One region of the Streptomyces sp. NPDC029152 genome, then DNA from elsewhere that is predicted to be linked to it. Evidence: riboswitches for the same ligand, from Rfam matches in the RefSeq annotation. Region 1 holds a riboswitch; each other region holds the start of a gene.
The links. A riboswitch is a leader RNA that binds a small molecule or an ion and turns the genes downstream of it on or off. The one in region 1 is predicted to bind cyclic di-AMP.
Positions count from the first base shown of each region.

Region 2: another riboswitch for cyclic di-AMP. It lies ahead of ACZ4V6_RS25940 (transglycosylase family protein); the one in region 1 lies ahead of ACZ4V6_RS32200 (transglycosylase SLT domain-containing protein).
Region 3: another riboswitch for cyclic di-AMP. It lies ahead of ACZ4V6_RS28055 (M23 family metallopeptidase); the one in region 1 lies ahead of ACZ4V6_RS32200 (transglycosylase SLT domain-containing protein).

Region 1 is NZ_JBVHWR010000024.1:10,144-12,397, reverse strand. It holds gene ACZ4V6_RS32205 (HAD family hydrolase) at 1-520, shown strand, start outside; gene ACZ4V6_RS32200 (transglycosylase SLT domain-containing protein) at 582-1,073, opposite strand; cyclic di-AMP (ydaO/yuaA leader) riboswitch at 1,075-1,240, opposite strand; gene ACZ4V6_RS32195 (polyprenyl synthetase family protein) at 1,973-2,254, shown strand, end outside.
Region 2 is NZ_JBVHWR010000013.1:84,428-86,681, reverse strand. It holds gene ACZ4V6_RS25945 (transglycosylase family protein) at 1-566, shown strand, start outside; cyclic di-AMP (ydaO/yuaA leader) riboswitch at 744-909, shown strand; gene ACZ4V6_RS25940 (transglycosylase family protein) at 913-1,668, shown strand; gene eno (phosphopyruvate hydratase) at 1,934-2,254, shown strand, end outside.
Region 3 is NZ_JBVHWR010000015.1:144,380-146,633, reverse strand. It holds gene ACZ4V6_RS28060 (tyrosine-protein phosphatase) at 1-488, opposite strand, end outside; cyclic di-AMP (ydaO/yuaA leader) riboswitch at 928-1,086, shown strand; gene ACZ4V6_RS28055 (M23 family metallopeptidase) at 1,091-2,026, shown strand; gene ACZ4V6_RS28050 (SGNH/GDSL hydrolase family protein) at 2,252-2,254, shown strand, end outside.

The sequences.
Region 1 (2,254 bases):
CGGCAAGATCGAGGCGGAGGTCGGCGAGGTGTACGCCGCGGTCGACCAGGACGGCGTCGACGGGCTGACGCTCATCGAGCCGGGCTACCTGATGCCCCACCCGACCCTGCCCGCGGTGCGGGTGGAGCGGCGCGACGAGCTGTGGAGCGAGCCGATCAGCAAGGTGCTGCTGCGCCACCCCGACCTGTCCGACGACGAGCTGGCCGCCACGGCGCGCGCGGTGGTCGGTTCCCTCGCCACGGTCACGATGTCGGGGCCGGGGACGGTGGAGCTCCAGCCGTGCGGGGTCACCAAGGCGACCGGTCTCGCGCTCGCCGCCGAACGCCTCGGGCTGAGCCGGCGGCGGACGATCGCCTTCGGCGACATGCCCAACGACATCCCCATGTTCCACTGGGCGGCCCGCGGGGTCGCCATGGCGGGCGCCCACCCCGAACTCAAGGCGGTCGCCGACGAGGTCACCACGACGAACGAGGACGACGGCGTGGCCGTCGTCCTCGAGCGGATCTTCGGAACCTCCTGACACGCCGCCGCGTGTCGGTGTGGACCGGTTCATCCGGTCATGTCATGGAGCGCGGGGTGGCTCAGTACGCGCCGAAGACGTTGTCGATGGAGCCGTACCGGGCGGCCGCGTAGTTGCAGGCGGCGGTGATGTTGGCGACCGGGTCGTACGAGTCCCAGGAGGTGCCGGGGACGTGGTACGCCCGGAAGGTCGGGTCGATCACCTGGAGCAGGCCCTTGGACGGGGTGCCGTTGACGGCGTTGACGTCCCAGTTGTTGATGGCGAGCGGGTTGCCGGACGACTCCCGCATGACGTTGCGGTGGATGCCGTCGTACGTCCCGGGGATCCCGTGCCGGGCCATGATGTCCAGCGACTCGCGGATCCAGCCGTCGAGGTTGTCCGGGTACGCCGTCGTCGCGGTGACGGCGGTGGTCGTGGCGGCCGGGGTGGCGGCGGACGCGGTGGCGGCACCGACGAGCGGCAGGGCGAGCACGGCGACGCCGGTGCCGGCGACGGCGAGCGTGCGGGCGAGGCGGCCGGTTCGGGCGTGACGGTTCTGACCGTTGGCAGGCATGTGTGTCCCTCTCCTACGCCTGCGAGGTGAGCTGTCGGGTTCGGGCGGGGAGGTGCCCGGCCGTGCCCTGACGGGTACGGCTTCACCCCGAGCCGCGCCGGTGGTGTCCGGCACGGCGGCTTACCTGGGTCCCCCGCTCCTGCCTGCGAGTGTGTCGAGTGGATGACTGTGTGTCGGGCGGTGGCAGGATTCGGCGTCCGCCTGACAGGCCGGGAACGTATGCGAGAGCACATGTCCGAAACAAGTGCAGGAATCACCCGACGTGCTTGTTGACCTTGTTCTGGGGCATTTGAGGTACTTGATCCTTTGCGAGTGCCAAGCCTCAACTCCCCTACGGGGCAAAGGGGTGGGGGTCCTCGCGGCGGGGAGCGGGCGGACGCGGCGGCGTGAGCCAACTCACTGCTTCCAACAAGCGCGGCAAATCGGGCATTAGGGCCAACTAGTGGCCAACCGGCCGCCGGTCGGAGTCGCTTCGGCGTGGGGCGCGGACCGGACGCCGGCCGGGCGGCCGGCCGGACGCGCGCACCCCGTGCCGCACCTGGCCGTCGGCGGCCCTTCCGGTGTCCCCTCGCGCCGGGCGGGCATCCGTTCGGGACGGGGGCGCGGATGCCGAACGGGTGATGTTCTCGGGGTGCGGTCCGCCGGGAGGGGTGGTGGGATCTTCGGTGGCGGCTTCCGTGCTCCGTGTCCCGTGTCGCACCTTTCTGGCGATGTCGGACGATATCTGCTCATATCGCCTGATCAAAAACATGCCACGCATGATCTGATACCGACCGGCCTGTAACGGTGGGCGCTAGCGGTGATCGAAACGTGACCGGATACGCTGACTTGAGTGGTGGCAGCGACCTATCGACAAGCCAGGTAATCGCCAGTAGACACCAGCAGACAGGAGACCCCTCGTGACCGTCGTCGGGCCGTTCGGGCTGAGCGTGCGGGACCAGGCTCTGGAAGCCGATGTCCAGACCGGATTGGCGGCCGTCGAGGAAGGGTTGCTTGAGGCAACCAAAAGCGAGGTGCCGTTCATCACGGAGGCCGCCCAGCACCTGGTGCGGGCCGGCGGCAAGCGGTTCCGTCCGCTGCTGGTGATGCTCGCCTCCCGGTTCGGCGACCCCTACGCGCCCGGCATCGTGCCCTCGGCCGTGGTCGTGGAGCTGACGCACCTCGCCACGCTCTACCACGAC
Region 2 (2,254 bases), on a different contig from region 1:
CCACGTCCGTCCCTGAATCGTCCCCTTCGGCGACCCCCTCCCCGTCCCGGTCCCAGTCCCCTTCGCCGTCCGCCTCGGCCACGACCGATGCCGCGTCGGACCCTGGGGAGAAAACGGCCAAGTCCGACACTTCATCCCCGTCCGGCGTCCCGGCCGATGGTGACGCCCAGGTGTCCGGCAGGGGGGAAGTCTCCGCTCCGGAAGGCGACGAGCCGGACAAGTCGGGGCGGAACGACGCCGTTTCGGGGCTCGTCGGCACCGAGGACCCCGCGACCGGCCGGCACCGCGGGGGCAGTGCCGAAGAGGGCGCGCCGGACGGCCGTGCGGCGGAGTCGTCGGGGCGGCACGCCTCGCGCGACGGGAGCGGCGCCCGCGGCCTCACGGACGGCTCGTACACCGTCCGTTCGGGCGACAGCCTCTGGGGCATCGCCGACTCCCTTGAGCTCGACGGCGGATGGCACTCCCTCTACACCGACAACAAGGACGTCGTCGGTGCCGACCCGGACCACATCCTGCCCGGTCAGACGCTCACCGTCACGGACGAACCGGGCCAGAACCAGGGCTAGTTCGCGTCACGGTTAGAGGCTTTATGTCCGTTTTGGATCACGTGAGAGATAGGTCTCAGAAGCCGTGATCGTCTTTGAAAATCCGCGGAGCGCGTGCCTACGGTCGTGATCGCTCGCCACCGCGGGCCCCGACCGCCGCAACGCCGAATCCTGCCAGCGGAGGTACGGGAACAGTCGTCGCGTCGAGCGCCGCAGGCAGGAGCGGGGGACCCAGGTAGGTGCCGCACCGGACAGTCGGTCCGGAGCGGCTAGGGGTGAAGCCGAGTTCCGTGAGGGACCCGGCCGGGCAACTCAACCGGCCCGAACCCGACAGCTCACCTCGCAGGCGTCGGTGAGGGGATCAACCATGCTGTTTTCCGGCAAGGGCAAGCACCGTCGTCCGTCCAAGGCCACCCGTGTCATCGCCGTCGCCGGCGTCACCGGTGCCGCCGTCGCCGCCCCGCTGATGGCGGCCGGCAACGCCTCCGCCGCCACCGCGTCCGAGTGGGACGCCGTCGCCCAGTGCGAGTCCGGCGGCAACTGGTCCATCAACACCGGCAACGGCTACTACGGCGGCCTGCAGTTCTCGGCCTCCACCTGGGCCGCCTACGGCGGTACGCAGTACGCCGCGACCGCCGACCAGGCCGGCAAGTCGCAGCAGATCGCGGTCGCCGAGAAGGTGCTCGCGAGCCAGGGCAAGGGTGCCTGGCCGGTCTGCGGCACCGGCCTGTCGGGCGCCGCGTACACCGGCGGTTCCGGCGAGAGCCAGGACGGCGGCTCCTCGCAGTCCTCCGGCGGCTCCGAGAGCTCGCAGAGCCGGAGCGGCGGTGCCACGGCCGAGCGCTCCACCGGGCAGAAGGCCTCCCGCTCCTCCGAGCGTCCGGCCGCCGAGAAGCAGGCCGAGGAGAAGACCGCCTCCACGGAGAAGACCGTCACCACCCCGACCGGCAAGAAGGTCGAGAAGGGCGACGGCGAGTACAAGGTCGTCACGGGCGACACGCTCAGCTCGATCGCCACGGAGCAGCACGTCGAGGGCGGCTGGGCGAAGCTGTTCGAGCTGAACGACGACATCGTCGCCGACGCCGACCTGATCTACCCGGGCCAGCAGCTGCACCTCAAGTAGGCGGCGGCCCGCCCCTGCTCCCGCCCCGGTGCGTGTTCCCCCGTACGCACCGGGGCGGGTTTTTCGCGTCCCGGGGCCGGAAGGTTCCCCGGGTTTCCGCGAACGGTCTTTGTTCCGTTCGGAAACAATTTACGCTCGGTTCTGTCCATCGGGTGGGCGACCGGCTGGCCGATCGCCCGGAGCCGGTTAGGCTCGTCCCGCAGAGCCGCTGCGGTCCTGCGGACCCGCGTCACACCGAAGCGTCACATCGAAGAAGGAGATGCTCGTGCCGTCCATCGACGTCGTCGTAGCCCGGGAAATCCTGGACTCCCGAGGCAACCCCACGGTCGAGGTCGAGGTCGGCCTCGACGACGGCAGCACGGGGCGTGCCGCCGTTCCGTCCGGTGCCTCCACCGGTGCCTTCGAGGCCATCGAGCTCCGTGACGGCGACCCCAACCGCTACCAGGGCAAGGGCGTCGAGAAGGCCGTCCTCGCCGTCATCGAGCAGATCGGCCCGGAGCTGGTCGGCTACGACGCCACCGAGCAGCGCCTGATCGACCAGGCCATGTTCGACCTGGACGCCACCGACAACAAGGGCTCGCTGGGC
Region 3 (2,254 bases), on a different contig from region 1:
CGGTCCTTGCCGGCCGCGCAGTGCATCAGGGCGGGGACGCTGTCCTCGGCGAGCGCGTGCAGCACCCGGGAGTGCTCCGCCGTGCGCTCCTTGATGATCCTGCGGTAGGAGGCGATCATCCGGTTCGCGGCCTGGTCGTCCGCGAGGATCGCGCGCAGCTGGTCGAGGTCGCCGTCGCGGACCATCGTCCAGAACTCGGCGCCGTCGGCCGGGTCGCTCAGCGGCAGGTTCACGTTGCGCACGCCCGGCAGCTCGACGTCCGGGCCCTCGAGCTTGTGATCGGCGGCGTTGCGGAAGTCGAAGATCGTGTGCAGCCCCAACGAGGCGAGGAACGCGGCGTCCTCCGCGGTGGCGTGCGCGAGGTGGCCGCTGCGGAACAGCACTCCCCGGCGCACGCGCCGTCCGTCCGTGGTCGGCAGTCCGCCCACGTCCCGGAAGTTGCGCACGCCGGCCAGCTCGGGTTCGGTCGACGGGACCTGCTGCGTCACGGGGGCTCCTCCCACTCCGCCCCGCCGGCGCTGCTCGCCGTCGGGCGTCCAGCCGACGATACGGCATCCCTTGCCTGCGGCAACGAGTCGTCCACGGGGCAGCCGCCGGGGCCGAATGGGAGCTATATGCGCCTTCTGTCCCAATTACCTGACTTACCTCAACTTGCAAGGAAATAAAGGGAGCTGGTGCATCTCTCGTGAGCAGCGTCATAGAGGTGACCGTGCGTTGCTGGTCATGTTCACGTAATTCAGGCGCTTTTCGAGGGGGTTTACGGAAAGGGGTGCGCACAGGATTGACGGAGTGTGACCGCTGGTTCCCGTAAAGGATCAAGCGGAACGCCTGTCCGGGGAACCTCTCGCTTGTCCGTTCGCATCTTGGTCCCTTACGTTCACCACCGATCCGGACGGACGCCTAATCCTGCCGCCGACCGGAGCCCGCACTCGTCCACCACCCGTACACGGCAGGAGCGGGGGACCCACAGGTAAGACCGCCTGTTCCGGTTCCCGGAACAGGCTCGGGGTAAAGCCGCGTCAGGACGCGGCCGGGCATCTCCAGCCCGCACCCGACAGCTCACCTCGCAGGCGCCGGAGAGGAATCCGCCATGCCCGCGAAGGGTAAGCACCGCCGTACCAAGGCCCAGCGCCTCACCCGCACCATCGCCATCGCCGGAACCGGGGGCGCCGCGCTCGCGCTCCCGCTGATGGGCGCCGCCGCCGCCCAGGCCGCCCCCGCGCACTCCGTCGCCGGACAGTCCGTCGCGGCCGGTGCGCAGCAGTCGGCCGACAAGGGCCCGGCCTCGCACACCTACGTCGTGAAGAGCGGCGACTACCTCTCGAAGATCGCCGACGAGCAGCACGTCGACGGCGGCTGGAAGAAGCTGTACGCGGACAACCGCGAGGTCGTCGGCTCCGACCCGTCGCTCATCCACCCGGGTCTCGAACTGTCGATCGGCCGGAAGGCCGCGACCGGCACCGCCAAGTCCTCGCCGTCCGCGCAGAAGTCCGCCGAGAAGCCGGCCGGGAAGTCCTCCGCGCAGACCGCCGAGAAGGCGTCGGACACCGCGAAGACCACCTCGCCGAAGTCCTCCGCGTCGGAGTCCTCGGACACGAGCACCCCGTCCGCCGGCGCCACCGGCGGTTACACCGCCCCCGTGGCCGGCGGCATCGGCACCCCCTACCACCAGTCCGGCAGCATGTGGTCCAGCGGTTACCACACCGGCACCGACTTCGTCGTCCCGACCGGCACCTCCCTGAAGGCCGTCGGCGCGGGCACGGTCGTCTCCGCCGGCTGGGGCGGCGCGTACGGCAACCAGGTCGTCATCAAGCTCGCCGACGGCCACTACGCCCAGTACGCCCACCTGTCCTCGCTCTCCGTCTCCGCCGGTCAGTCGGTGACGGCGGGCCAGCAGGTCGGCCTCTCGGGCGCCACCGGCAACGTGACCGGCCCGCACCTGCACTTCGAGATCCGCACCACGCCGGACTACGGCTCCGACGTGGACCCGATCGCCTACCTGCGCTCGCACGGCGTCTCCGTCTGACGGCGGTTCCCGCGCGGTCCCCGCGCCACCGGAGGCCGGACCCCGATCCCCGGGTCCGGCCTCCGGTGCGTCCGTCACCGGCCCGTGCTTATTCCTGAGTTGGCGAACACTTTAGGAGTGGCCTTTCTCACCGCCCGTCAACCCCTTCCTACGGTCGCGTAGGTCACATTCCAAGGTGAATCATGGGCCGACGTGGCAGACGATTCGAAGAGTGACAGCAGGACAGTG